4 regions of the Streptomyces sp. NBC_00012 genome follow, and region 2 is predicted to be linked to each of the others. Evidence: riboswitches for the same ligand, from Rfam matches in the RefSeq annotation. Region 2 holds a riboswitch; each other region holds the start of a gene.
The links. Region 2 has a riboswitch for cyclic di-AMP ahead of OHA19_RS24380 (transglycosylase family protein). Riboswitches for the same ligand answer to the same signal wherever they lie in the genome.

Region 1 (7,080 bases), 3.0 Mb from region 2:
TGGCTGAGCGCCGCGTCAACGTCGGTTGGGCCGAGGGCCTGCACGCCCGCCCCGCTTCCATCTTCGTCCGTGCCGCCACGGCTTCCGGCGTCCCCATGACGATCGCCAAGGCCGACGGCAACCCGGTGAACGCAGCCTCCATGCTCGCGGTCCTCGGTCTCGGCGCGCAGGGTGGCGAGGAGATCGTGCTCGCATCCGAGGCCGACAACTCCGAAGCCGCCCTGGACCGCCTGGCGAAGCTCGTCACCGAGGGGCTCGAGGAGCTCCCGGAGACCGTCTGAACCATGCTCCGAGAGAGAGCCGTGGCACCCTGGAACGGGGCCACGGCTCTTTTGTTTCCGGAACGGGCCGCTTTGTTTCCGGAACGGGCCGCCCGGCGGAAATCCGGATGACCGAGATGCGGGGAGTCGGAATTCGAGCAGCAGACCTCGGCCACCCGGGATCCCAGCGCGCGAAATTCGGTCGGGGCGAAATGCGGGACGACCGGCCGGGGAACATCCCGAGCAACTACCTGACCGGGAAAATCCCGAGCAATTACTTCTCTTGTATACGGCGCAATTGTTAATGCCGGGCGCCCGCCGTGTTTACGGAATGTTGCGAGGTCCTCACCCGGCCGGCGCGGGGAGCGGCGGGCCACCGTCGCAACCGGTGCGCGGCCGCTGCCCGTTCCGCGTGGTGCGCTGCCAGCGCCCTGGCACGTTCCGCGTCGCCGCGCGCCACCGCGTCCACGATGGCCCCGTGCTCGGCCCAGGAGTCCACCGGGCGGGCGGGCTGCTCGACCGCGTACATCCAGGCGATCTTGTGTCGCAGCTGGGTGAGCAGCGCGATCAGGCCGGGACTGCCGGAGGCCTGCGCCAGTGTCTCGTGGAACCAGCCGCCCAGTGCGCGCAGGTCCTCGCCCTCACCGCACCGGGCCCGGTCCTGGCCGAGCCGCACGAGCCCGCGGAGCACCTTGAGGTGAGCCTCGGTGCGGCGCTGCGCGGCACGGGCGGCACCCAGCGGCTCCAGCAGTGTGCGGACCTCCAGGAGGTCGGCCGCCTCCAGCTCGGTGGGCTCGGCGACACAGGCGCCCGCATGCCGGCGGGTGACCACGAAGCCCTCGGACTCCAGGGTGCGCAGCGCCTCCCGCACCGGGACGCGGGAGACCCCGTAACGGCGGGCCAGCAACTCCTCCGTGAGACGACTGCCGCGTTCGAAGACACCGGAGACGATGTCGTCACGGATCGCCGTGCATACCGAATGCGCCGGAATGCGCATGTCCGAACCTCCGCCTCAATCCCCGCGAAACGCGGCCGGCCGACGCCGGTTACGCGACCCTATTGCAATGCGGCTGCATTTCCGATGCCGGGCGGAAATCAATGAATATCTTTTGGCCACGGGGCGGTCGGCGGGCAGTCGTACCCCGCGGGCAGGCGGCGGGAATACCGAAGGCCCCGGCGCGCTGCCGGGGCCTTCGACGAGGTGGTGCGGTGGAGCGTCGGTCAGACGTTGACGCCGTGGGCGCGCAGGTACACGACCGGGTCCATGTCGGAGCCGTACGACGGCGTCGTCCGGGCCTCGAAGTGGAGGTGCGGTCCGGTGGAGTTGCCGGTGGAGCCGGAGAGGCCGATCTGCTGGCCCGCGCCGACGCTCTGGCCTACGGAGACCCCGATCGAGGAGAGGTGGCCGTACTGCGTGTACGTGCCGTCCGTCATCCGAAGCACGATGTTGTTGCCGTACGCGCCGCCCCAGCCCGCCTCGACGACCGTGCCAGCGCCGACGGCGACGACGGAGCTGCCGGACGCGGCGTGGAAGTCGATGCCCGAGTGGCTGCCGGAGGACCAGAGCGAGCCGCTGGACTTGTAGCCGGTGGAGACGTACGAACCGGCGACCGGGAGCTGGAAGGCGCCCAGTCGGGTGCGCTCGGCGGACCGGGCGGCGCGGGCCTTCTCGGCGCGGGCCTCGGCGGCGCGCTTCGCTTCGGCCCTGGCCTTCGCCGCTGCCTTGGCCTTCGCCTCGGCCTTCTTCTTGGCCTCGGCCTTCCGGTGGGCCTCGGCCTTCGCCTTCGCCGCGGCGTCGGCCTGATGCTGCTGGGCGTCGGCCTGGGCGTCGATCCGGTCGGCAAGGGTCTTGTCGATGGCGATGACCTGGTTGAGGCCGGTCTCGCTCGCGGAGGGGGCGTCGGAGTCCGCAGCGAAGGCGGGAGCGGCCAGGCCGCCGATGACGCCGGTGGTGGCCAGAGCCGCGACGCCGACAACCTTCGCGCTGCCGCGCGTCAGTCGGCTCGGGGCACGGTGCTTCCCGGTGGCACGGGTGAACGCCATGGAGTGGCTGATCCTTTCCTTCCTTCTCGCCTACCGGGTTAGCTGACGGGTTCGGAGCAGGAAGGTCTCCTACGGACACCCCGGCCCGTCCGGGCTCAGGCATCCGATTCACCCCAGGGACTGCGTGGGTCCCCGGCTCCCCAGGCTCGCGCCTGACGGGGACTCGGCGATGACTGTCCGGTACGTCGCGGATGCGGCATACGAGTGACGGGCAGTCGAACCGACGCTAAGCGGGGTTACTTTCATTCACCAAACGGACGGGCCGCTTTGTAGCGCATCCCACAGGGCAGACAGGCAACCTCCCACCCAGAACGGACAAAAGGGAAGGCCCTGGCGAGATCGCACTCGCAAGGACCTTCCCTTTTGTCCCGATATCTTGCGATAAGGCGAGGGGAAGCGGCCGGGGCGGGGCCGTCGACCGGCCCCGTCCTGACGCCCGCCGGGCCGGTCGTCAGCCGGTGACCACCGATACCTCGCCGATGCCCAGCGCCCGGACGGGCTCCTCGATCCGTGCCGCGTCGCCGACGAGGATCGTGACCAGCCGGTCACCCGGGAAGGCGTTGACTACCGCCGCGGTCGCCTCGACCGTGCCGGTCTCCGCGAGCCGGGCGTACAGCTGCGCCTGGTAGTCGTCGGGGAGGTGCTGCTCGACCTGGTCGGCGAGGGTGCCCGCGACGGAGGCCGCCGTCTCGAACTTCAGGGGCGCCACACCCACGAGGTTCTGCACGGCCGTCTCGCGCTCCGCGTCGGTCAGGCCCTCGGCCGCCAGGGTCCGCAGGACGGTCCACAGGTCCTTGAGCGCCGGCTCGGTGGACTCCGTGTCCACCGACCCGCTGATGGCGAGCATCGCGGCGCCGGTCGCCCCCGAGGCGGAGTCCGGGGCCGACGACCGCAGCACCTGGCCGAAGGCCCGTACGCCGTACGTGTAGCCCTTCTCCTCGCGCAGCACCCGGTCGAGACGGGAGGTGAGGGTGCCGCCCAGGCAGTACGTGCCGAGCACCTGGGCCGGCCACACGCTGTCGTGCCGGTCGGCGCCGATCCGGCCGATCAGCAGCTGCGTCTGCACCGCGCCCGGACGGTCGACGATCACCACCCGCCCGGTGTCGTCTGCGGTGATCGGCGGGGCGGGGCGGGGCGCGGCGGTGTCCCCCGACCAGTCACCGAGGGTGTCGGCGAGCAGGGCGTCCAGGTCGATGCCGGTGAGGTCCCCGACAACCACGGCGGTCGCCGTGGACGGCCGGACGTGGGCGTCGAAGAAGGCGCGCACGGCGGCCGAGTCGATCCGCTCCACCGTCTCCTCGGTGCCCTGGCGCGGGCGCGACATCCGCGCCGTGGCCGGGAAGAGCTCCTTGGAGAGCTGCTTGGCGGCGCGCCGGGCCGGGTTGGCCTGCTCGTGCGGGATCTCGTCGAGCCGGTTGCGCACCAGCCGCTCGATCTCGCTCTCGGCGAAGGCGGGCGCCCGCAGCGCCTCGGCGACCAGCGCGAGGGCCTTGGCCAGCCGGGAGGCCGGGACCTCCAGGGAGACCCTGACGCCGGGGTGGTCGGCGTGCGCGTCGAGAGTGGCGCCGCAGCGCTCCAGCTCGGCGGCGAACTCCTCCGCGGTGTGCTTGTCGGTGCCCTCGTTCAGCGCCCGCGACATGATCGTGGCCACGCCGTCGAGGCCCTGGGGCTCGGCGTCCAGCGGGGCGTCGAGGAAGATCTCGACGGCCACGACCTGCTGACCGGGGCGGTGGCAGCGCAGCACCGTGAGGCCATTGGGCAGGGCGCCGCGCTCGGGCGCGGGGAAGGCCCAGGGGCGGGCGACGCCGGGGACCGGCTGTGGGTGGTACTGCATCGAAACTCCAGTCGCGGCAGCGTCGGTCACTGGTCCGCCCCCTCGTGCGCGTCGGTGTCGGTCTCGTCGGTGTCCGCTGCGTCAGCTGACTCTGCCGGTTCGACCGGCTCGTAGACCAGCACCGCACGGTTGTCGGGGCGCAGCTGGGCCTTGGCGGCCGCCTGGACCTCCTCCGCGGAGACATCGAGCACCCGCTGAACAGCGGTCAGGGCGAGCTGCGGGTCGCCGAACAGCACGGCGAACCGGCACAGTTCGTCGGCGCGGCCGGCGACCGTACCGAGGCGGTCCAGCCACTCGCGCTCCAACTGGGCCTGCGCGCGCTCCATTTCCTCGGGCGTGGGGCCCTCGGCGGCGAACCGGGCGAGCTCCTCGTCGACCGCGGCCTCGACCTGCGGCACCTCGACGCCGCCGGACATCTTGACGTCCAGCCAGCCCAGCGAGGGCGCACCGGCCAGCCGCAACAGCCCGAACCCGGCCGCCACGGCCGTACGGTCACGGCGCACCAGGCGATTGTGCAGCCGCGACGACTCCCCGCCGCCGAGCACGGTCAGCGCGAGGTCCGCCGCGTCGCACTCGCGGGTGCCGTCGTGCGGCAGCCGGTAGGCGGCCATCAGCGCGCGTGCCGGGACCTCCTCGCGCACCTCCTCGCGCAGCTGCTCGCCGATGATCTCGGGGAGCGTGCCGTCGCGCGGCGGCTGCTTGCCGTCGTGGGACGGGATGGAGCCGAAGTACTTCTCGATCCAGGCGAGGGTCTGCTCGGGGTCGATGTCGCCGACGACCGAGAGCACCGCGTTGTTGGGCGCGTAGTACGTACGGAAGAAGGTGCGCGCGTCCTCCAGGGTCGCGGCGTCCAGGTCGGCCATCGAGCCGATCGGGGTGTGGTGGTACGGGTGGCCCTCGGGGTAGGCCAGTGCCGTCAGCTTCTCGAACGCCGTGCCGTAGGGGACGTTGTCGTAACGCTGGCGGCGCTCGTTCTTGACGACGTCGCGCTGGTTCTCCATCGACTCTTCGTCGAGTGCGGCGAGCAGCGAGCCCATGCGGTCGGCTTCCAGCCACAGGGCCAGCTCCAGCTGGTGCGTGGGCATGGTCTCGAAGTAGTTGGTGCGCTCGAAGCTGGTGGTCCCGTTGAGCGAGCCGCCTGCCCCCTGCACCAGCTCGAAGTGGCCGTTCCCCTTGACCTGGCCGGAGCCCTGGAACATCAGGTGCTCGAAGAGGTGAGCCAGACCGGTACGCCCCTTGACCTCGTGGCGGGAACCGACGTCGTACCAGAGGCAGACCGCGGCGACCGGGGTCAGATGGTCCTCGGAGAGCACCACGCGCAGGCCGTTGGCCAGGCGGTGCTCGGTCGCTGTCAAGCCGCCGGAGCCGGCCTGAGCGGTGGCCGTGTGACCCATGGGCATGTACGTCCCTTCGATCGCGATACTGGATTTCCTGCGAGACCTGCCACCTTAAGCAAGCGCGCGGACACCTGGCGAAGTTCCCATATCGCGGAAGTTCGCGTGAAAGGGGGGCGCATCCCCCGCGCGGCGGGGCGCGAAAGCGCCTCGGCCGGGGCCCGGAACACCCCTTGGGACGGGTCGAGGTCGGCGATGTCAGTGCGGCGGTCCACAATGGTCCGCGTCAGAACCTGAGGTTGCCCGAACAGAATCCGTGAAGGAGTCGCAGCAGCGATGGCCCGCCGCAGCACGAAGACCCCGCCGCCGGACGACTTCGAGGAGAAGATCCTCGACATCGACGTCGTCGACGAAATGCAGGGCTCCTTCCTCGAGTACGCGTACTCGGTGATCTACTCACGGGCCCTGCCCGATGCCCGTGACGGCATGAAGCCGGTGCACCGCCGCATCGTGTACCAGATGAACGAGATGGGCCTGCGCCCCGATCGCGGCTTCGTGAAGTGCGCCCGCGTGGTCGGCGAGGTCATGGGTAAATTGCACCCGCACGGGGACGCGTCGATCTACGACGCGCTGGTCCGTCTGGCGCAGCCGTTCTCCATGCGGCTCCCCCTGGTCGACGGCCACGGCAACTTCGGCTCGCTCGGAAACGACGACCCGCCGGCCGCCATGCGGTACACCGAGTGCCGGATGGCCGACGCGACGTCACTGATGACGGAGTCGATCGACGAGGACACCGTCGCATTCCAGTCGAATTACGACGGCCAGGAGACGGAGCCGACCGTTCTCCCCGCCGCGTACCCGAACCTCCTGGTCAACGGGTCGTCCGGGATCGCGGTCGGCATGGCGACGAACATGCCGCCGCACAACCTGGGCGAGGTCATCGCCGCCGCCCGGCACCTGATCAAGCATCCGGGCGCGGACCTGGAGACCCTGATGCGGTTCGTGCCGGGTCCCGATCTGCCCACCGGGGGCCGGATCGTGGGCCTGGGCGGCATCAAGGACGCGTACTACCGCGGCCGCGGTACGTTCAAGATCCGCGCGACCGTCTCGGTGGAGAACGTGACGGCCCGCCGCAAGGGCCTGGTCGTCACCGAACTTCCCTTCTCCGTCGGCCCGGAGAAGGTGATCGCCAAGATCAAGGATCTGGTCTCGGCCAAGAAGCTCCAGGGCATCGCGGACGTGAAGGACCTGACCGACCGCGAGCACGGCCTGCGCCTGGTCATCGAGGTGAAGAACGGCTTCGTGCCGGAGGCCGTTCTGGAGCAGCTCTACAAGCTGACGCCGATGGAGGAGTCCTTCGGCATCAACAATGTGGCGCTGGTCGACGGACAGCCGCTCACGCTGGGGCTCAAGGAGCTCCTGGAGGTCTATCTCGACCACCGCTTCGACGTGGTGCGCCGGCGCAGCGAGTTCCGCCGGGGCAAGCGCCGCGACCGGCTGCATCTGGTCGAGGGCCTGCTCGTCGCGCTGATCGACATCGACGAGGTCATCCGGATCATCCGGTCCAGTGACAATTCGGCGCAGGCAAAAGAACGGCTCATCGAGCGCT
Region 2 (7,080 bases):
GAGCGGGGGTCCGGGGGCAGAGCCCCGGATCAAGCCCCTCCGGCGATTGAGGAGCAGGGGTCCGGGGGCAGAGCCCCCGTAAGGACGGTCAGCCCTCGTCCGGCGCGCCGCACGGCGAAACGCACGGCCCCTTGCGCCACCACTCCGGCAGCATCGCGATCGCCTCGTCGCCCAGCGGGTTCACCCCCGGCCCCGCGGCCAGCGAGTGCCCCACCAGGACGTGCAGGCACTTCACCCGGTCCGGCATGCCCCCCGCGCTCGGGAACCCCTCCAGCACCTCGATCGCGTCGCGCCGCGCGATGTAGTCCTCGTGCGCGGCCCGGTACGCGGCGGCCAGCTCGGGGTCCGTACCGAGGCGCTCGGTCATCTCCTTCATGACCCCGTTCGCCTCCAGCGTGCCGATCGCGGACGCGGCACGCGGGCACGTCAGGTAGTACGTCGTCGGGAACGGCGTACCGTCCTCCAGCCGGGGCTGCGTCTCGACCACGTCCGGGTTGCCGCACGGGCAGCGGTGCGCGATCGCGCGCAGACCGCGCGGCGGACGGCCCAGCTGCTGCTGGAACGCGGCGATGTCCGCCTCGGTGGGCGCGGTGGACTCGGTCTGGGGAGGGGGCGTTTCCATGCCTGCCTAGGTTCTGATCGGGCTGCTCGAACTGCGGTTCTGCAGATGGATGAAGAGAGTCAGTCGCGGTCGGCGCTGTCCACGCCGTCCCAGAGGTTGGAGTGCCACGGCCGGCCGGACTCGTCCGTCCTGCCCTCGCGCTCCTTGACCGCGTCGGGGTCGATCACGGTGTAACCGGTCTCCCCGGGAAGAAGGTAATGCAGGTGCGTACGGGCCAGCTGCCGGATGTACGCGTCGTCCTGGAGGCGCGCCTTCTCGTCGCGCAGCTCCTCGGTACGGGCCTTGGCCTCCTGCGCCAGCCGCTCCTGGTCGGCGATCTCGTCACGCTGCGAGACGTACTGCCGCATCGGGTACGCGAGCGCGACCACCAGCGAGCAGACGATGAGCGCGAGGAAGGCCGCCCGGCCGGTGAGCCGTGAACGGCGGGCCTGGCGGCGGGTCTGGGACCGGTAGACGCGGGCCGCGGTCTGCTCGCCGAGCAGTCGCAGCCGGGTCGCGGTGGAGAACCGGTCCCGGTCCTTCGCGGCCATGTCTCCGCCTCCCCACTACGCACGTCCGTCCCCGCACACGGTACGGGACCGAGTGCGGGGACGGACGGAGGCCGGGGCACATGACCCCGCCGGGCTTGTCAGCCCTTGCTGTGCCTACTGGTTCGCAGGGCGAAACCGCGGGAACGCCGAGCGGCCCGCGTACACCGCGGCGTCGTCGAGGATCTCCTCGATGCGCAGCAGCTGGTTGTACTTGGCGACGCGGTCCGAGCGGGCCGGCGCGCCGGTCTTGATCTGGCCGCAGTTCACGGCGACCGCGAGGTCGGCGATGGTGACGTCCTCGGTCTCGCCGGAGCGGTGGGACATCATGCACTTGAAGCCGTTGCGCTGGGCCAGCTCGACGGCGTCCAGGGTCTCGGTCAGCGAGCCGATCTGGTTGACCTTGACGAGCAGGGCGTTGGCGGAGCCCTCCTCGATGCCGCGGGCCAGCCGCTCCGGGTTGGTGACGAAGAGGTCGTCGCCGACGATCTGCACCTTGGCGCCGAGCTTGTCGGTGATGACCTTCCAGCCGGCCCAGTCGTCCTCGTACAGCGGGTCCTCGATGGAGACCAGCGGGTACGCGGAGACGAGCTCCTCGTAGTACTCGGTCATCTCGGCGGCCGAGCGGGCCTTGCCCTCGAACTCGTACTTGCCGTCCTTGTAGAACTCGGACGCGGCGACGTCGAGCGCGAGCGCGATGTCCTTGCCCGGGACGTAGCCGGCCTCCTTGATGGCCTCAAGGATGAGGTCGAGGGCGGCGCGGTTCGACTCCAGGTTCGGCGCGAAGCCGCCCTCGTCGCCGAGACCGGTCGACAGGCCCTTGGTCTTCAGGACCTTCTTCAGCGTGTGGTAGACCTCGGCACCCCAGCGCAGCGCCTCGGAGAAGGACTCGGCGCCGATCGGCGCGATCATGAACTCCTGGATGTCCACGTTGGAGTCGGCGTGCGAACCACCGTTGAGGATGTTCATCATCGGAACGGGCAGCAGGTGCGCGTTCGGGCCGCCGAGGTAGCGGAAGAGCGGCAGGTCCGAGGCCTCGGACGCGGCGTGGGCGACGGCGAGCGAGACACCGAGGATGGCGTTGGCGCCGAGCGAGCCCTTGTTCTCGGTGGCGTCCAGGTCGAACATCGCCTGGTCGATCAGCCGCTGCTCGGTGGCGTCGTAGCCGACGAGCTCCGGGCCGATCTGCTCGATCACGGCGAGGACGGCCTTCTCGACGCCCTTGCCCTGGTAGCGGTTGGGGTCACCGTCGCGAAGCTCAATGGCCTCGAACGCACCGGTGGAGGCGCCGGACGGAACAGCAGCACGGCCCGTGCTGCCGTCGTCGAGGCCGACCTCTACCTCGACCGTGGGGTTTCCGCGGGAGTCGAGGATTTCCCGGGCTACGACGACGTCGATGGACGGCACGAGGCATCTCCTTCTGGGATATGACGCTGGTTGTGCAGGGTCGCTTTGGCCTTGCGACAAGAGCCTAACCGGCCCGGCCCGATCAGTCGGCCGACCGCCCGACCCCTGGGACGAAAAAGGACCCGAGGGCACACATTGCCGGGCAAACAGCCAGAAATTTACTGGTCAGTAACTACAACAGTTGAACAATTCGACACCCCTGCCGCACCTCCCCGGAGGAACGGCAGCACCCCGGCCGGGCGCATACGGGGAAACGCGCGCCGGACCGGGGTGGTGCTCGGGGAGGAGAGAGCCGCGACTACTTCGTCAGGTGCAGCTGCTGACCCGGGTAGATCAGGTCGGCGTCCTTGACGATGTCCTTGTTCAGGTCGAACAGCTTCTGCCAGCCACCCTTGACCTTGTGGTCGGCGGCGATCTCGCTCAGCGAGTCGCCGGAGACGACCTTGTACTCGCCGTCGCCCTTCTTGACCTTCTCGCCGGTCGGCGTGGTGACGGTCTTCTTCGACTCGGCCTGCGGGGCGGCGGAGCGCTCCGAGCGGGAGGCGGCGGGGGCCTCGGTGCGCTCGGCCGGCTTCGGCTGGGCCTGCTGCTTCGGGGCAGCCGGGGCGCTCTGCTGCTCGGAGGCGCTGGAGCTCGCGGTGGAGTTCGAGGAGGAGTTCGAGGACGAACCGGTGTTGACGCCCGGGTCGACACCGTCGTTGGTCAGGCCGCCGGCGCCGGCGCAGCCCCAGGCGCCCGGGCCCTGCATGTCGAGGAGCTTCTCGGCGGTGGCGATCTGCTGGGCCTTGGTGGCCAGGTCGGCACGGGCGGCGTACTGCGTACCGCCGGCGGCGGCCCAGCTGGACTGCGAGAACTGCAGACCGCCGTAGTAGCCGTTGCCGGTGTTGATGGACCAGTTGCCACCGGACTCGCACTGAGCGACGGCGTCCCAGGTGGCGACGGAGGCGGCGGAGGCGCCGGTCGCGCCCATCAGGGGCACGGCGACGGCGGCACCGGCGACACCGGCGAGCGTGGCGATACGGACGGCCTTGGACGGGCGGCGGTGCTTGCCCTTGCTGGAAAGCAGCATGGAACTTCTCCTCACCGACGCCTACGAGGTGAGCTGTCGGGTTCGGGCCAAGTGAGTTGCCCGGTCGCACGTCCTAGCACGCGACTTCACCCCAAGCCGGTCCTGATGCGTCTTTCGACGATCGGGCCCGGCGCTTACCTGGGTCCCCCGCTCCTGCCTACGGCGCTTTACGCGTCTGTTCCCTTCGACCGACGGCAGGATTCGGCGTGACGGTCGACGGGGCCCGCGGTGCGAGCGGTTCTGACCGTAAACATACGCAACCCCCACATTCAAAGATGGACACATCGGACAATCACCCCTTATTTGCATCTGAAGATCTGCCATTTCCGCAGGTGGGGCATGATGCGGAAGGGCTCTCCGGACGCGACACGCCAGTTGACGCAAAGAGACCCATGTCTCACTTACGCATAAGCGGACATAGGTCCCTGAACTGCCACAGTTTTTGAGGCGTTGTTAGTCGATTATCAGACTTTCCTCACTTGGCCTTCACATCGAGATCGAGGCTCTCGCCAGGGAGGATGAGGTCCGGGTCGGCGCCGACGACACCCTTGTTGGCCTCGTAGAGCGCGGGCCAGCCGCCGGGAACCTTCTGTGCGTCAGCAATCGACCAGAGGTTGTCGCCGGCGTGGACGGTGTACGTGCCGTCGACTGCCGGCTCGGCCGTGTCGCGCGCGTCCTTGCCGCCGCGCGAGGCGTGGCGGCCCGACTCGCGGCCTTCGCGGTCCGCGCCGCCGCCCTTCTCCGCGGCCGGCGTGCCGCGGTGCTTGCCGCTCTTGCCGCTGGGCGCGCCGGGCACCTCGGAGGGGGCGTCGGCGGACGCGTCGGGGGACGGGGTGGCCGAGGGCTTCGGGGACCGCGAGGTCTCCCCCGACGGCTTGCCGGCCTCGTCCGCGCCGTCCACGGCGTCCGTACCGTCCGAGGCGCTGTCCGACGACGTGGCGGCGTCGGACGGGTCCGCCGACGCGTCGTCAGCCGGCTTCTCGCTCCCGGCCGGGTCGTCGGCGGGCACCGAGCCCGGGTCCACCCCCGGCAGCGTCCCGTCCACGGCCAGACCGGAGATGACCGCGCAGCTGGGCCAGGCCCGCGGGCCCCGGTCGTCCAGCACCTTCTCGGCCACCTCTATCTGTTGCGCCCGGCTGGCGAGGTCGGCGCGCTCCGCGTACGCCTCACCGCCGTACGCCTTCCAGGTGTCCTGCGAGAGCTGGAGACCACCGTAGTAGCCGTTCCCGAAGTCGGCGCTCCACGCGCCGCCGCTCTCGCACTCGGCCACCCGGTCCCAGGTCGTGGCGTCGGCCGCGTGGGCACCGGACGCGCCGAGCAGTGGGATGGCGATGGCCGATCCGGTCACGCCCGCGGCGACGACGATGGCGGGTGCCTGACGGGGGCGACGGTGTCTGCCGTTCGCGGAGCCCATGGGGTTGCCTTCCGGGTAGCTGACGTGTGACTGGTGAGTCGAACGCGAACCTAGCCGGGTTCGAACGGGAGTCACAAGTCGATGCAGCGCAGATCACGTGAAAGTCACAGAGTTGACGGAGTGTCACTTTCCGCGTGGGCGGACCCCGGGGTGAACTCCACGGGAAGCGTGCGAAGTCCGCGCATGATGAGCCCGCCACGCCATCGCAAATCGGTAGGTTCCACCGCGAGTCGCAGGTCCGGAAGGCGGTTCAGGAGCATGGCGAGCGCGGTCCGTCCCTCCAGCCGGGCGAGCGGCGCTCCCAGGCAGTAGTGGATGCCGTGCCCGTATCCGAGGTGCTGATTGTCACGTCGTGCGAGGTCGAGCGTGTCGGGGTCCCCGAAGCGCTCCGGGTCGCGGTCGGCCGCGGCGAGCACCACGAGCACCGGATCCCCGGCCGCGATGTCCTGTCCGCCGAGGGTCAGCGGTTCGGTGGCGAACCGCCAGGTGGCCAGTTCCACCGGACCGTCGTACCGCAGCAGTTCCTCGATGCCGGTCTCCAGCAGCCCGCTCTCCCCCGCGTCGAGGGAGAGCTGGAGCCGTTCGCGCTGCCCGGGGTTGCGCAGCAGGGCGTAGACCCCGTTGCCGATGAGATTGACCGTGGTCTCGAATCCGGCGAAGAGCAGGATGAAGGCCATGGCCGCGGCCTCGTTCTCGGTGAGGTGCTCGCCGTGGTCGCTGGCCCGGATCAGCCCGGAGATCAGATCGTCCCCGGGGTTCTCCCGCTTGCGGTGGATGAGTTCGGCGAGATAGCCGCGCATCTTCTTCACCGACCTGGCCACCCCGCCGCGCGGGCCGCCGCCGTGGCGGATCATCATGCCCGCCCAGTCCCGGAAGTCGTCCTGGTCCTCGCGCGGGACGCCCAGCAGATCGCAGATCGCGTAGATGGGGAGCGGGAAGGCGAAGTCGTGGATGAGGTCCGCCTTCCCTTCCGCGATGAAGCGGTCGATGAGGCGGTCCGTCAGTTCCTGTACGCGCGGTGCGAACTCGGCGACCCGGCTCGGGGTGAACGCCTTGGCCACGAGGCGGCGCAGCCGGGTGTGGTCCGGCGGGTCGATGTTCAGCAGATGCGTCATCAGCTCCGCCTTGCGCTCGCCCGGGATGCCCGTCTTCCCCTTGGCGTGCGCCGGCTCGGCGTGGTGCGCCGGGTTCTTGGAGAGCCGGGTGTCGGCGAGCGCCTGCCGCGCGTCCGCGTACCGGGTCACGAGCCACGCCTCGACGCCGCTGGGCAGCGCGGTCCGGTGCACGGGGCTGTGCTCGCGCAGCCAGGCGTAGGCCGGGTACGGGTCGGTGGCGAACTCCCAGGTGAAGAGTTCGGGGCCGCCGGCGGGGCAGGCGGCGGGCTGATCGGCGGGGCTGTCGGCGGGGCTGTGGTTCACCCCCCGACGTTATCCGCCGCCCCCGTGCACCGTCCCCCGCCCTCCGGCGTCAGGCAGAGCCCTCCGGCGTTACTCGGCTCCTTCCGGCGCCAGGCATCGCCCTCCGGCGCTACTCGTTGCCCTCCGCCGCCCTGATGGCGTCCCGGTAGGCGCGGCCCGCGGCACGCAGTGCGGCCTCGGGGTCGATGCCGTCCTGCTCGGCGCGTACGGCGAGGGCGAGGAGCTCGTAGCCGATGCCGTCGCCGGTGGGGAGCGGCACGTCGAGCCTCGCGGTACGGACCCGGCCGGCCAGCTTCGCCGCCAGCGCCAGGCCGGGCTGGCCGAGCGGGACGCCGTCGGTGACCGATTTGCGCTGCTTCTCGATGGCCTTGGTCCGCAGCCAGTGCGCGTGGACGTCCTCCGGGGTCTCGGCGCTCTCGTCGCCGAAGACGTGCGGGTGGCGGTGGATCAGCTTCTCGACGAGGGTCGCTGCCACGTCGTCGACGGAGAACGGCTCCTGCTCGTCCTCCTCGGCGATCCTCGCGTGGAAGACGACCTGGAGGAGTACGTCGCCGAGCTCCTCGCGCAGTTCGTCGCGGTCGCCGTCCTCGATCGCCTCGACGAGTTCGTACGCCTCCTCGATG
Region 3 (7,080 bases), 4.0 Mb from region 2:
CCTGGCCCACGGCTACGAGCAGGTCTCGATGCGGATGTTCCGTCGCGCCGACGCCCCTCGGGCGGACGGGCCCGACGACTACGCCTGCCAGACCGACGGCATGATCGGCCTTGGGTGCGGCGCCCGTTCGTACACCACGAAGCTGCACTACTCCTTCGACTACGCGGTGGAGATGCGGGAGGTGCGGGCGATCATCGACGGCTACACCGCCACCGAGGACTTCTCGCACGCGGAGGTCGGACGGTACGTCGACGGCGACGAGGCGCGCCGGCGCCACCTGCTCCAGTCGATGCTCCAGGCCGGGGGGCTGCCACTGACCGACTACCGGGAGCGGTTCGGCACCTCGCCGGCCGACGACTTCCCCCTTGAGCTGGCCCGGTTCGAGTCGCACGGCTGGCTCGACGCGTCGGCCGGGGCGTCCGGACTGCTGCGGCTCTCCCCCGAGGGCCTGGCCCACTCCGACGCGCTGGGACCGGAACTCTTCTCCCCCGACGTACGCGCCGCGATGGCCGCGTACGAACTGAAGTGAGCGCGCCGATGGACCTGACGATCCTCTACCGCGGGCCGCTCTCCTCGTGCGACTACGACTGTCCGTACTGCCCGTTCGCCAAGCGGCGCGACAGCCGGGAGCAGCTGCGCGCCGACCGGGCCGCGCTGGAGCGGTTCACGGCGTGGGCCGCGGCACAGACCGGTGACCGGATCTCGGTGCTGTTCACGCCGTGGGGCGAGGGCCTGGTCCGCTCCTGGTACCGCCGTGCCCTGGTCGAGCTGGCGCAGTTGCCGCACATCGGCCGGGTCGCCATCCAGACCAACATCAGCAGCCGTACGGGGTGGCTGGCCGAAGCCGGTGGGGCGGGCCGCGAGAAGATCGCGCTGTGGTGCACGTACCACCCGGGGCAGACGCCGTACGAGCGGTTCCTCGCCAAGTGCCGGGAGCTGACCGCGCTCGGCATCCGGCACAGTGTCGGAGTGGTCGGGCTCGACGGCCATCTCGACGAGGCGCGACGACTGCGCGCCGCGCTGCCGGACGAGGTCTATCTCTGGGTGAACGCGGCGGAGGGCCACACGTACACGGACGAGGAGGCGGACCGCTGGACGGCCATCGACCCGCTCTTCCCGTACAGCCGGCATCCGCACCGGTCGGCCGGGCTGCCCTGCCGGACCGGTGAGTCGGTCATCTCGGTGGACGGTGACGGCACGGTGCGGCGCTGCCATTTCGTACCGGCGGAGCTGGGCAATCTCTACGACGGGAGCTACCGGCGGGCGCTCGGTCCGCGAGCCTGTCCGCTGGCGGTCTGCGACTGCCACATCGGGTACGTGCACCTGGAGACGCTTCCGCTGTACGACGTCTTCGCGGGCGGAGTGCTGGAGCGGATCCCTGCGTCGCCGCTGCCGCTCCCGGCGTCGCCGCTGTCACTCCCGTTGTCACCCCTGCCGTTGCCCGCCTCGCCGCTGCCGTCCCCCGTGTCACCACTGCCCTCCCGCACCGGGCGGGCCTGAGTACCTGGCCCGCCCTGGTGCGGCAGTGGGTGTGCGGCCGGGGCACGCACCGATCGGCCGTCCGAGGGCTGCCCCCTCAGAGCGGCAGGAGGTCCGGGCGCTTCGCTTCGACGTGGTCGCCGGAGGACTCGCCGCGCAGCCGCCGGCCGATCCACGGCACCAGGTACTCGCGTGCCCAGTGGATGTCGTCGCGCCGCACTTCGAGGGTGCCGCGTTGTGCCTGCGGGGGCCATACCTGGTCGGGGTCGGCCGGCACGTCGATGCCGAGGACCTGGGCGGCGCGCAGCGCGACCCTGGTGTGTCCCTCGGGCGACAGGTGGAGCCGGTCGTCGTCCCAGGCCCGCCGGTCCTGGACGGACCGCAGCGACCACAGGTCCAGGACCGGGCAGTCGTAGCGGTCGGCGATGGCCCTCACATGGGCGGTGTAGGTGGCGATCTTCCCGCGCAGATGGCGCAGCACGGGAACGCCACGGGTGTCGAAGCCGGTGGTGACCATGACCGTGCCGACCGCTCGGGTCAGCTCGGCGACGGCACGCTCGAAGCGCTCGGCCACGTCGTCGGGGTCGGTGCCCGGCCGGATGATGTCGTTGCCGCCCGCGCAGAAGCTCACCAGGTCGGGTGCGAGCTCCTTGGCGCGCGGTACCTGCTCCTCGACGATCTGGTCGAGGAGGCGTCCGCGTACGGCGAGATTGGCGTACCTGAAATTCCCGTGTGCGGAACCTTCCGTGCCCGTCGCATCGGGGTCCGGGAGCTGGTCCGCGAGAAGTACCGCGAATCGGTCTGCCCAGCCGACGAAGGTCCCGTCCGGGCCGGGGTCGCCGACTCCCTCGGTGAAGCTGTCGCCAATCGCCGCGTACGACCCGATGACGCCCTGTCGGTTGTTGACGCCACGTTGATTTTTTCTCGAATCGTCTGCCACAAACGCTTATCCTGCACCGCCGAATGTGACCTACGCGACCGTAATAAGGGGTTGACGGGTGGTGAGATAGACCACCCGGTCAGTTTTTGGTAAAGGGGGAATAAGCAGAAGGGGCGGTGCGCCGCCGCGCACCGCCCCTTCCGTGTTGCTCAGGTCATGCCTGGTCGCTCAGTTGCCCGGCCGTCCGTCTCAGACGGAGATGCCGTGCGAGGCCAGGTAGGCGATCGGGTCGATGTCCGAGCCGTACGCCGGGCCCGTGCGGACCTCGAAGTGCAGGTGCGGGCCGGTGACGTTGCCGGTGGCGCCGGAGAGGCCGACCTGCTGGCCCGCGCTCACCGCCTGGCCGGCCGACACGGAGATGGAGGACAGGTGACCGTACTGCGAGTAGTGGCCGTCGGTGTGCTTGACGACGACCTGGTTGCCGTACGCGCCGCCCCAGCCGGCGGCGACGACGGTGCCGGAGGTGATGGACTTGACGCTGGTGCCGGTCGAGACGGGGAAGTCGATACCGGTGTGGCTGCCGCTGGACCAGTTGGAGCCGGAGGCGCGGTAGGCGGTGGTGTGGTTGCCGGGGACCGGGTGGACGTAACCGGAGCCGGTGCTCTGGGTGGCGGCCGGGGCGGAGGCCGGGGCCTTGGACTCCGTGGCGGCGGACGAGGACTTGGCCGGGGCGGACTTCTCGACGGCCACCGAAGGCGCCTTCGACGGGAGGGCCGAGCCGGTGCCGGCGCCGGTGGGCGCGGCGTTGCCCGCGGCCTTGCCGCCGAGGGTCAGCTTCATGCCCGGGAAGATCAGGCTGGGGTCCTCGCCGACGACCTCGCGGTTGTCCTGGTACAGCTGCTGCCAGCCGCCCTTGATCTGGTGCTCGGCGGCGATCTTCGACAGGTAGTCGCCGGAGACGACGGAGTACGTCGTGGTGGCGGCCTGCTTCTGCGCGACCGGGGCGGCGTGCGTGGCGGCGGCCGGCTGCGGCGCGGCGGCCGGGACGGCCTGCTCCGCGGCCTGGGCACCGGTGGCGCCGAGCAGCGGCAGTGCGACGACGGCGCCGCCGGCGCTGACCGCGGCGACGCCACGCGCGATGGTGCTGAGCTTGGGACGACGGTGCTTACCCGATATGGGCATGGCGTAATTCCTCTCCGGCGCCTGCGAGGTGAGCTGTCGGGTTCGGGCTGGAGATGCCCGGCCGCACTGAGTGCGTCTTAACCCCGAGCCGGCCGGATTTCTCCGATCGGCGGCTTACCTGGTTCCCCCGCTCCTGCCACACGATGAGTGGATGTGAATTCCGGGCGGCGGCAGGATTAGGCGGTCCGACCGGATTGACGGTGACCGTAAGCGAGTCGGGACGACGAGAACAAGCCACAGGTTCCACGCCGGAATCCGCGCCGGGAAATCGGCGCGGAATTCCGGTCACACTCCGTGGATTAAGGATCTTGAATTTCCGCACCGCGCACGGATTACCCGACTCGCCCTTCGCCACACACCGTCACGGATATGATCCCGCTCACGAGGCGACCGCCATGTCCCTTACGAACAGGCCATGTTCGGGCAAATGGCCGTATTACGGACATAAGGCGCATCATGCCCGTCGGAGCCTCAGCACCCGCGCGTCGAGATCGCCCCGGAGTCCGGAGTGCAGCCCCTGATGCAGCAGTACCGAACCGTGGTGCACCGCCCCCGTGTCCAGGCAGGTGTAGGTCGCCTCGGGGTCGAGCCCGCGCAGCCGCAGGACCGGTGGCCGCTCCCCGTACCGCTGCGCCTCCAGCCACATCAGGACCACGGCGTCGTCCCCGTGGACGTACTGGACCGCGCTCAGTCCGCCGCGCGGCTCACGCAGCCGGTACAGCGCGCCCTGCTGCACGACCGGGCGGATCTCCTTGTAGAGGTCCACCCAGGCCCGCGCCTCCGCCAGCTCCTGGTCGCTCCATTCGGCAAGGTCCCCGCCGACCCCGAGCACACCGGCCATCGCGCTCACGAAACGGAAGCGCAGCGAGCTGACCCTGCCGTTGAGCTGGTCGTTCGGGCTGTCGGTGACCCAGGCGGCCATCACCCGGGCCGGGTGGATGTGCCCGAATCCCTCCTGGATGGCGAGCCGGTCGAGCGGGTCGGTGTTGTCGGAGGTCCACACCTGGTCCGTACGGGACAGGATCCCCAGGTCGATCCGGCCGCCGCCGCCCGAGCAGGACTCGAACGCGACCGTGGGATGTGCGGCCCTGAGCCGGTCGATCAGCGCGTACAGGGCATCCACGTGGTCGATCCAGAGCTTCTGCGGGTACTCCTCGCCCGGCCAGCCCGCATCGGTGAAACAGCGGTTGAAATCCCATTTCACGTAGTCGACGGGCGTTTCGGAGAGCAGCGTATCCAGCTGCTCCCACAGATATGCCTGCACATCCGGACGGGCCAGATTGAGCACCAGCTGGTTGCGGTATTCCGTCCGCGCCCGCCCGGGGAAGTGCTGCACCCAGTCGGGATGTGCTCGATAGAGATCACTGTCAGCGTTGACCATTTCCGGCTCGACCCAGATACCGAACTGCATGCCGAACCCGTGCACTTCGTCGGCGAGTGGCTTCAGCCCGCCGGGGAAGCGGTCCGGATTCGGCGTCCAGTCGCCGAGCCCGGCCCGGTCGCTGGTCCGCTGCCCGAACCACGCGTCGTCCACGACGAACAGTTCGACGCCCATCGCGGCGGCCCGCTCGGCGAGGGCTCGCTGCTTGTCCAGCGAGATGTCGAAGCCCGTCGCCTCCCAGGAGTTGTAGAGCACCGGCCGCACGTCCTCCGCGCCCGGGATCACATGGGCCAGCTGCCAGGCGTGCCAGGCGCGGCTCGCCCCGCCGAACCCCTGCCCGCTCCACAGGCCGGCGAAGACGGGCGTGGTGTACGACTCCCCCGGCGCCAGCCGCAACAGTCCGGAGTCGTCGTAGCCGGCGCCGCCGGTGATCTGTACGAGCCCGTCGGGCAGCCGCTGCACGGAGATCCTCCACGACCCGGACCAGCCGAGCGCGCAGCCGTACACCTCGCCGTTCTCCTCGGTCGCGGCGCCGTCGGCGTCCAGCGCGACCCACGGCAGGAACTGATGGCCGGTGTGGCCCCGCCTGCTGGAGATGACGCTCTCGCCATGGAGCAGCTCCGCCCGCGCGAGCCGGGATTCCGCCGCCCAGCGCCCGTGCAGCCGGCTCAGCCGCCAGCCGTCGCGGGCGGGCAGCGACCAGGCGGCCGCGTCTGCGCGCAGCAGTTCCAGCGGCGGGCCATCCGGTCCGGCGTGGGCGACGGTGGCCCAGCGCTCCACGACGTCGGAGTCGTCCCGCATCCGGTAGTGCAGGGTCAGGGCGAGCCGGTGCACGGAGTCGGTGAAGCCGATCCGCAGCTCGTCCCCGTCCACCTCGGCGGTATCGAAGGTCCACTCGGTGCCCCGGACCTGCGGGGTGCGTACCGAGAGGGCCGGGCGGACGAACCTGGGCCCGCCCTCCACCGGATACTCCTCCCGGCCGTCGAGGTGGGACTCGAAGGCCCTGAAGGGCAGCTCCGGTGCGGCGGCCAGCGCCTCGGCCGCCGCGAGGCCGATTCTCGGCCCCCAGTGCAGATGGACCAGCTCGTCCTGCTCGGTCAGCCGCAGTGCGTAGCTGCTGCTCGCCCCGGTGAGCAGCCAGGTCCGGCCGGTATTGCCCGTCTCGATCATCGCATCCCCACATTCGAACAGTTCCGCACATCATCGACCATCGGCGGGGCGTGGGCAACGGCCTGGCGAGGAATTGGCCGGACGGATTCGCCGCGGGAGAACCGGAGTTCACCCGGGTATCGACAGGGAATGGCCGAGATGATTGCCTGAGGAATCGATGTCGTATCGTCGCGGGAGTGGCCTTGCCTGCGACTCGCGCCGGCACCAGACACTCCAGGAGTCACCGTGACGCAGCAGTCGCCGCAGATCCCGTCGACGGAACCCGAGCTGGCGGGTGTCCGCAACTTCCGCGATGTGGGCGGGCTGCCCACCGTGGACGGGCGACGGGTGCGGCACGGGGGGCTCTTCCGCAGCGGTCACCTCGCGCACGCCACCGCCGAGGACGCCTCGTTCCTGGGCGGCCTCGGTCTGCACACGGTCTTCGACTTCCGCAACGCGGCCGACCGCCGGCTCGACGGGCTGGACGTGGAGCTGCCCGGCGTACGGAGTGTGAACATCCCGCTCTCCGACCCGGCGGACGGCTCGGAGTTCTGGCACATGGTCCGCAACGGCGACGTCGAGCAGCTGCGCTCGATCCTGGGCGACGGCAAGGGGACGAACCGGATGCTCGCCTCGTACCGCTCGATCATCAAGGACCGTACCGCCGAGCACAGCCGGGTGCTGCACGCCCTGGCCGAGGACAGCGTTCCCGCCCTGATGCACTGCGCGGCGGGCAAGGACCGGGCCGGGTTGTCGATCGCGGTGTCACTGCTCGCCGTCGGCGTCGAGCGCGAGGCCATCGAGGCCGACTACCTGAAGTCGAACGACGCCCACCGCCGCTACAAGGTGAAGCGCGGCGACACCTCGGCGGACGGCATGTCGGCCGAGGTGATGGAACTGCTGAACCCGCTCTTCGGCGCCCATGCCGATTACCTCGCGGCAGCGTTCGCCACCATGGAGGAGACCTGGGGCAGCACGGACCGCTACTTCTCCGAGGGCCTGAAGCTCG
Region 4 (7,080 bases), 4.5 Mb from region 2:
TGGGAGGTGACGGTCGTCGAACGCGCCCGCACCCTCGACGACGCGGGCGCGGGCATCTCCCTGCACGCGAACGGGATGCACGCGCTGGACGCCCTCGGTGTCGGCGCGGCGGTACGCGCGGCCGCGCGCCCCCAGTACACCGGTGGCACCCGCACCCCGGACGGCCGTCTGCTGGCGCGCATGGACGGAGCCGCGCTGGAACGAGAGCTGGGCACCCCGATCATGGGCATCCCCCGGGCCGGGCTGCACCGGCTGCTGCGCGCGGCGCTGCCTCCCGAATCCCTGATCATCGGGGCGGAGGTGACATCCGTCGACCGCTCCGACGCCTCGCGGGTGCGGATGGCCGCCGATGGAACCCGGCTGGAAGCGGATCTGGTCGTGGCCGCCGACGGGATCGGCAGCCGGTTGCGCGGCCTGCTGCTCCCGGGGCACCCCGGTCCGGCCTACAGCGGCTCGACGGTGCTGCGCGCCATCACCGAGACGCCGGTCGACCTGCGTACCGACTTCGAGCTGACGTGGGGAGCGGGCGCCGAGTTCGGTCACATCGCCTTCGCGGACGGCCGGGCCGAGTGGCACGCGGTGCTCAACTCCCCCGCCGGCGTGCGCCATCCGGACCCGCTGGCGGAGGTCCGCCGCCGGTTCGGCGGCTGGCACGACCCCATTCCCGCCCTGCTGGCGGCGACCCGGCCCGATGCCGTCCTGCATCATGACGTCGACGAGCTGGCCGTCCCGCTTCCCTCCTACGTGGTGGGCCGGATCGCACTGCTCGGCGACGCCGCGCACGCCATGACCCCGAATCTCGGCCAGGGGGCCTGCCAGGCGCTGGAGGACGCGGCGACACTGGCCGCCGCGCTCTCCACCGAAGCCACCGTCGAGTCGGCTCTCGGCCGTTACGACGCGGAGCGCCGGCCCCGCAGCCAGTCGGTCGCCCGGGCCGCGCGGCAGGCCGGCCGGATGGGCCAGCAGCTGTCCCGCCCGGCGGCCGTCGCCCTGCGCAACACGGCACTGCGTCTCGCACCGTCCCGTGTCACCGTCCGCACGATCCTCCGCCACGCCGACTGGACACCCCCGAGGCTGGGCTGACCTCGGGACGGCCCCGGTCATGCGGCGGCGTACGTCAGTAGGCCCCGAAGACGTTGTCGATGGAGCCGTACTTGGCGGCCGCGTAGTTGCACGCTGCCGTGATGTTGGCGACCGGGTCGTAGCTGTCCATCGCGGTCCCGGGCACGTGGTAGGCCCGGAACGTCGGATCGATGACCTGGAGGAGGCCCTTGGACGGCGTCCCGGCGGCGGCGTTCGAGTCCCAGTTGTTGATGGCCTTCGGATTGCCGGACGACTCGCGCATGATGTTGCGGTGGATGCTGTCGTAGCTGCCCGGGATGCCGTGCTCGGCCATGATGGCCAGCGACTCCTTGATCCAGCCGTCCAGATCGTTCGTGTACGTCGCGGACTGCGCGGCCGGGGCGGCGGCGCTGACGGACTGCGCCGGAGCCGCCGACGCGGTGTGGGCGCCGAGCAGCGGCAGCAGGAGGGCGGCGGCGCCCGTGCCCACGGCGATGAAACCGCGGGTCAGCGGGGTGGACTTGCGACGACGGTACGTGCCCGTTGCGAGCATGGTGGATTCCTCTCCGTCGCCTGCGAGGTGAGCTGTCGGGTTCAGGCTGGAGATGCCTGGCCGCGCACGAACGCGGCTTCACCCCGAGCCGTTCCGGATTCCGGATCGGCGGCTTACCTGGGTCCCCCGCTCCTGCCGTACATGGGTGGTCGGATTGCCGGACGGCGGCAGGATTCGGCGTTCCGTCCGGATTGACCGTGACCGTAGGCGAGAAGAGCCGAACGGGACAAGACCCTAATTTCCGAATGCAATTCACCCACAAGATCGAGTAACGGGAATTTCGGTAACCCACCTCACACCGGACAAGCCACTCCCCTTGCGCGGAAAGGGAACCGATGCACGGGGCACGGCAGCTCGGAGGCCGAACGTGACTCGCGCCACGAATTCACAAAAGCGGGCATTTCGCACTACGGTCGCCCGGCATCGGTGACATTGCCTTTCCTCCTCCCTGTCGTTACAGTCTTGATGTCCTGTTGTCTCCGATTGAGGTGGACGTTGCGCATCTGAGGTTCGCGAACATCGCGCCGTACGGCTCCGTCCGTACGCCCGTCACGCCGTAGCAGTGCTTGGCACTGCCCGTGACCCCGCGTGGATGCGACCTCGGTGCATGAGCCGTCCCTCGATCTCCAGGACCGCCGCACCTCCTTCCGCTGCCCGGTCGCTGCGTGGTGCTCGCATACGAAGCCCCCTTCACTGCGCTTGCGAATGCGAGGAACACCATGGCGACACCCACCACTCCCCACGCCTCCCTCACCTGCTCGGCGCTGACCTTCCGCTGGCCGGACGGCACGACCGTCTTCGACGGGCTCTCGCTCGGCATCGGCCGGGGGCGCGTCGGTCTCGTCGGCACCAACGGCGCCGGCAAGTCCACCCTGCTGCGACTGCTCGCCGGTCAACTGCGCCCGTCCCAGGGGTCGGTGACCGTCGGCGGCAGCCTCGCCCACCTTCCGCAGAACATCACCCTCGACACAACACTGCGGGTGGACCGGGCCCTGGGTATCGCCGATCGGCGCGACGCGCTGCGCGCCATCGAGGCCGGGGACGTCGACGAGAAGCACTTCGAGACGATCGGCGACGACTGGGACGTCGAGGAACGGGCCCTGGCGACACTGGGCTCGCTCGGCCTCGGTGGCATCGAACTGGACCGCACCGTGGGGCAGTTGTCCGGAGGGGAGACCGTCCTGCTCAGGCTGGCCGCGCTGCTGTTGGAGCGCCCCGACGTCCTTCTCCTGGACGAGCCCACCAACAACCTCGATGTGTTCGCGCGCCGCAGGCTCTACGAGGCCGTCGACTCCTGGCGCTCGGGCGTACTGGTAGTGGTCAGCCACGACCGGGAACTGCTGGAGCGCGTGGACCGGATCGCCGAACTGCGCACCGGCTCGGTGAACTGGTACGGCGGTGGCTGGTCGGCCTACGAGGAGGCCGTGGCCGCCGAACAGGAGGCCGCCGGGCGGATGTTGCGTGCGGCAGAGGCCGATGTGCGCCGCCAGAAGCGCGAACTGGAGGAAACCCATGTGAAGCTGGCCCGGCGCCAGAAGAACGGCCGGAAGGCGGAGGCCGAGGGCGGTCTGCCGAAGATCCTGGCCGGCCGCCGGAAGCGGTCGGCGCAGGAGTCCGCGGGCCGGCTTCGCGGCGTCCACGAGGAGCGCCTCAACGAGGCTCGCGAACGCCGGGAGGAGGCCGCCGACGCGATCCGCGACGACGCCGAGATCCGGGTGAGCCTCCCGCACACGGCGGTGCCCACCGGGCGCACCGTGTTGAGCCTGGACGGGCTGCGCCCCCGGTTCGGCCGCCTGCGCGAGGGCACCCTCCAGGTGAACGGGCCGGAGCGCATCGCGCTCGTCGGCCGCAACGGCGCCGGGAAGACGACGCTGCTGCGCACACTCACCGGCGAGCTGGCCCCGCTGTCCGGCGAGGCAAGGACCTTCGTACCGGTGCGGTTCCTTCCGCAGCGGCTCGATGTGCTGGACGAGGAACTGAGCGTCGCGGCGAACGTGGCCCGGATGGCGCCCGGGGTCACCGACAACCACATCCGCGCCCAGCTCGCGCGCTTCCTCTTCCAGGGAAAGCGCGCGGAACAGCCGGCGGGCACACTGTCGGGCGGAGAACGCTTCCGTGCCGCCCTCGCGGCGACGATGCTTGCCGCACCGGCCCCGCAGCTGCTGATGATGGACGAGCCGACCAACAACCTCGACATCGCCAGCGTGCGGCAGCTGACCGGTGCGCTCGACTCCTACGAGGGCGCGCTCCTGATCGCCAGTCACGACCTGGCCTTCCTCGAATCGGTCGGCATCACCAGGTGGCTGCTGGTCGGGGAGGAGCTGCGGGAGACCGGCGCGGAGGAGGTGGCCGGGCTGCTCTCTGCGCCGGAGGCCGCCGGCTGAGCGGTCTGCGTCGGAACGTTCCGTACCGGCCGGACCGGGAGGGGGTGCGGGCCTCCGTGCGACGGAGGCCCGCACCCCTGCCGGGATCAGAGCCTGTCGATGATCTTGTTCATCTGCTCGATCTCGGCGGTCTGGGCCGTGACGACAGCACCGGCGAGCTTCTTCGCCTCGGCGTTCTCGCCGTTCTTCTGCTCGTCCTCGGCCATGGTGACGGCGCCCTGGTGGTGCCCGATCATGAGCTGGGCGAACTTCTTGTCGAAGTCCTTGCCCTTGGCGGCCGCCAGATCGCTCATGGCCTTGCCGGACATCATTCCGGGCATGCCCGAGCCGTCCGCACCGTGATCCATCCCGGGCATGTCACCCATCGAGGACGAGGGCAACGGCTTGCCCCACGACGTCAGCCAGCCCTTCATCGTGTTGATCTCGGGGTCCTGGGCCTTCTCGATCGCGGTGGCCAGTTTCTTGATCTCGGGGTCGGCGGCGCGGCCGTCCGCCAGCTCCGCCATCTCGATGGCCTGCTGGTGATGCGGGATCATCTGCTGAGCGAACTTCACATCGGCGTCGTTGAACTCGGCGCCAGGGGTGGCCGGTGCGGAGGCGCCGGCGGAGCCGTGGTCCATGCCGGGCATGGACGAACCGTCGTTCTTCGAGCCGTCGGAGGAGCCGCAGGCGGTCAGCGCCAGAGCGAGGGCGGCGACGGTGCCGGCGGCCGCGAGGGGGCGGCGTCGGGACGCGGGGAAGCGGGAAGCGGACATCATCACAGGTTCTTTCCAGGTGGGTGCGCCACGTCCGTGGCGCGCGAAAGGGGCAGGGGCGTCCGGCCGGCCCGGCCTCGAAGGCCCGTGGACCGGCGGATTCCTGTCACGTCCGCGCGATGCACACCTGGAGCAGCAGCCCTCTGCCGGCGAACGGCGGTCCCCGCCGGGCCGGTCCGCGTACACCCGTACGGCGCCCGGCGAGCGCCCGAACGGCCAGGAGTACCAGGCCCAGTGCCATCAGCAGCGGCAGCACCCGGTCACGGGCATGGGTGAATACGCACGACTCGCCGCTCATCGCGGCCATGGCGGCCGCCGCCTGACCGGGACCGTGCCCGGTCTCCATGGCGGAGTGGCCGTCGGCCATCGGCATGGCCCCCGGCGCGGGTTCGGCCGCCGTGACGGCCATCGCGTCGTGGCAGCCCTCCGCGGCGCTCGCGGGCGCTCCGTGCATGAGGAACAGCCCGAGCAGGACGGCACAGAGCACGAGCAGCCGGGACGCTCCCGGTGTGCGTGTCCGTCCGCGATCCACGGCTGCCTCGAATGCTCGTCGTACGGGTCGATGGGTCCTGCGGTGTGCCCGACGATACCCCCACCGGGTTTCCCGTCGTGTGCCGCCCCGCCCCCTGCCGGACACCTTGCCCGGCTACGGTGCCCCCGACCTGTGCACCTGTAGCGACTGGAGTGGGCGATGACCGCATCGGCATCATCGGCGGCGGGCGGGCTGAAGCGCCGCCTGGGCGTGTTCGACGCCGTGGTGATCGGCCTGGGCTCGATGATCGGGGCAGGCGTCTTCGTCGCACCGTCGCCCGCCGCGGGCGCGGCCGGTTCCTGGCTGCCGGCCGGGCTGGGGCTGGCCGCGCTGGTGGCGTACTGCAATGCGACGTCCTCGGCCCGGCTGGCCGCCCGCCACCCGGAGTCCGGCGGCACCTATGTGTACGGCAGGGAGCGGCTCGGCGAGTTCTGGGGCCTGCTCGCCGGCTGGGCTTTCGTCGTCGGGAAGACGGCTTCCTGCGCGGCGATGTCGCTGACCGTGGGCGCCTATGTGTGGCCCGGCCGGGAGCACGTGGTGGCCGTCGCGGCAGTGGTGGCCCTGACCGCCCTCAACTACACCGGCGTGCACAAGTCCGCCCGGCTGACCCGGGTGATGGTCGCGTTCGTCCTCGCCGTCCTCGCGGCGGTCGTCACCGCCTGCCTCGGCAGCGGCACCGCGCAGGCCGGGCGGCTGGCCTTCGGCACGGACGTCACGGCCGGGGGCGTGCTCCAGGCCGCCGGTCTGCTGTTCTTCGCGTTCGCCGGGTACGCGCGGATCGCCACTCTCGGCGAGGAGGTCCGCGACCCGCGACGCACCGTCCCGCGCGCGATCCCGCTCGCGCTGGGCATCACGCTGCTCGTCTACGCGGCCGTCGTCGTCACGCTGCTCGCCGTCCTGGGACCCGACCGTCTCGCGCACACCCCGGACGCGGTGGCCGAGGCCGCACGTGCCGCCGGGGTCCCCGGTCTCGTGCCCGTGGTCCGGGCCGGCGCGGCCGTCGCCGCGCTCGGCTCGCTCCTCGCGCTCGTCCTCGGTGTCTCACGCACCACCTTGGCCATGGCCCGCGACCGCCATCTGCCGCACGCCCTCGCCGCGGTCCACCCGCGCTTCGGGGTGCCGCACCGGGCGGAGCTCGCGGTGGGCGCCGTCGTCGCCGTCCTCGCGGCCACGGCGGACGTCCGCGGGGCGATCGGCTTCTCCTCGTTCGGCGTCCTCGCGTACTACGCCATCGCCAACGCCGCCGCCCTGAAGCTCGCCCCGGACGAGGGCCGCCCGCCGCTCGCCGTGCCCGCCGCCGGGCTGGCCGGCTGTCTGCTGCTCGCGTTCGCGCTGCCGTCGGCATCGGTCGTCTCCGGCACCGCAGTGCTCGCGGCCGGGGCTTCGGCCCACGGCGTGCGCGTGGTTCTGCGCCGCGCACGTGGTTAGCGGCCGTCCGGTGGGTGGAGCGGATGCCCGGCCCCGGTTCAACGGTGGCGGTCGGCGCGTGTCCAGGCGGCGTCGCGGAGCAGGCGCAGGCCGTTGAGGCCCACGATGACGGTGGATCCTTCGTGCCCGGCGACGCCCAGTGGGAGCGGCAGCGTGCCGGCCAGGTCCCAGATGACGAGACCGGTGATGAAGACGGCCGCGATCACCAGGTTCTGCACGACGAGGCGGCGGCACCGCCGCGAGAGCGCCACGGCGGTGGGAATGGTGGCGAGTTCATCGCGGACGACGACGGCGTCGGCGGTCTCCAGAGCGAGGTCGGAGCCGGCCCTGCCCATGGCGATGCCCGTGTGGGCCGCGGCCAGTGCC

Region 1: linked by a shared signal. The riboswitch ahead of OHA19_RS10455 (M23 family metallopeptidase) and the one ahead of OHA19_RS24380 (transglycosylase family protein) in region 2 are both predicted to bind cyclic di-AMP.
Region 3: linked by a shared signal. The riboswitch ahead of OHA19_RS06085 (peptidoglycan DD-metalloendopeptidase family protein) and the one ahead of OHA19_RS24380 (transglycosylase family protein) in region 2 are both predicted to bind cyclic di-AMP.
Region 4: linked by a shared signal. The riboswitch ahead of OHA19_RS03825 (transglycosylase SLT domain-containing protein) and the one ahead of OHA19_RS24380 (transglycosylase family protein) in region 2 are both predicted to bind cyclic di-AMP.

What each region holds. Positions count from the first base shown of each region.
Region 1 is NZ_CP108309.1:2,266,452-2,273,531, forward strand. Features, by position in the region: gene OHA19_RS10445 (HPr family phosphocarrier protein) at 1-281, shown strand, start outside; gene OHA19_RS10450 (GntR family transcriptional regulator) at 562-1,257, opposite strand; gene OHA19_RS10455 (M23 family metallopeptidase) at 1,482-2,303, opposite strand; cyclic di-AMP (ydaO/yuaA leader) riboswitch at 2,317-2,482, opposite strand; gene OHA19_RS10460 (M16 family metallopeptidase) at 2,755-4,137, opposite strand; gene OHA19_RS10465 (M16 family metallopeptidase) at 4,164-5,537, opposite strand; gene OHA19_RS10470 (DNA topoisomerase (ATP-hydrolyzing) subunit A) at 5,808-7,080, shown strand, end outside.
Region 2 is NZ_CP108309.1:5,281,973-5,289,052, reverse strand. Features, by position in the region: gene OHA19_RS24395 (DUF501 domain-containing protein) at 89-622, opposite strand; gene OHA19_RS24390 (septum formation initiator family protein) at 682-1,152, opposite strand; gene eno (phosphopyruvate hydratase) at 1,267-2,556, opposite strand; gene OHA19_RS24380 (transglycosylase family protein) at 2,855-3,625, opposite strand; cyclic di-AMP (ydaO/yuaA leader) riboswitch at 3,629-3,800, opposite strand; gene OHA19_RS24375 (transglycosylase family protein) at 4,101-5,039, opposite strand; gene OHA19_RS24370 (cytochrome P450) at 5,144-6,457, opposite strand; gene OHA19_RS24365 (nucleoside triphosphate pyrophosphohydrolase) at 6,567-7,080, opposite strand, start outside.
Region 3 is NZ_CP108309.1:1,283,504-1,290,583, forward strand. Features, by position in the region: gene OHA19_RS06070 (STM4012 family radical SAM protein) at 1-529, shown strand, start outside; gene OHA19_RS06075 (STM4011 family radical SAM protein) at 538-1,500, shown strand; gene OHA19_RS06080 (SGNH/GDSL hydrolase family protein) at 1,577-2,419, opposite strand; gene OHA19_RS06085 (peptidoglycan DD-metalloendopeptidase family protein) at 2,609-3,541, opposite strand; cyclic di-AMP (ydaO/yuaA leader) riboswitch at 3,547-3,724, opposite strand; gene OHA19_RS06090 (alpha-galactosidase) at 3,996-6,092, opposite strand; gene OHA19_RS06095 (tyrosine-protein phosphatase) at 6,318-7,080, shown strand, end outside.
Region 4 is NZ_CP108309.1:785,641-792,720, forward strand. Features, by position in the region: gene OHA19_RS03820 (FAD-dependent monooxygenase) at 1-1,083, shown strand, start outside; gene OHA19_RS03825 (transglycosylase SLT domain-containing protein) at 1,118-1,615, opposite strand; cyclic di-AMP (ydaO/yuaA leader) riboswitch at 1,620-1,805, opposite strand; gene OHA19_RS03830 (ABC-F family ATP-binding cassette domain-containing protein) at 2,335-3,999, shown strand; gene OHA19_RS03835 (DUF305 domain-containing protein) at 4,086-4,754, opposite strand; gene OHA19_RS03840 (hypothetical protein) at 4,861-5,241, opposite strand; gene OHA19_RS03845 (APC family permease) at 5,446-6,714, shown strand; gene OHA19_RS03850 (heavy metal translocating P-type ATPase) at 6,753-7,080, opposite strand, start outside.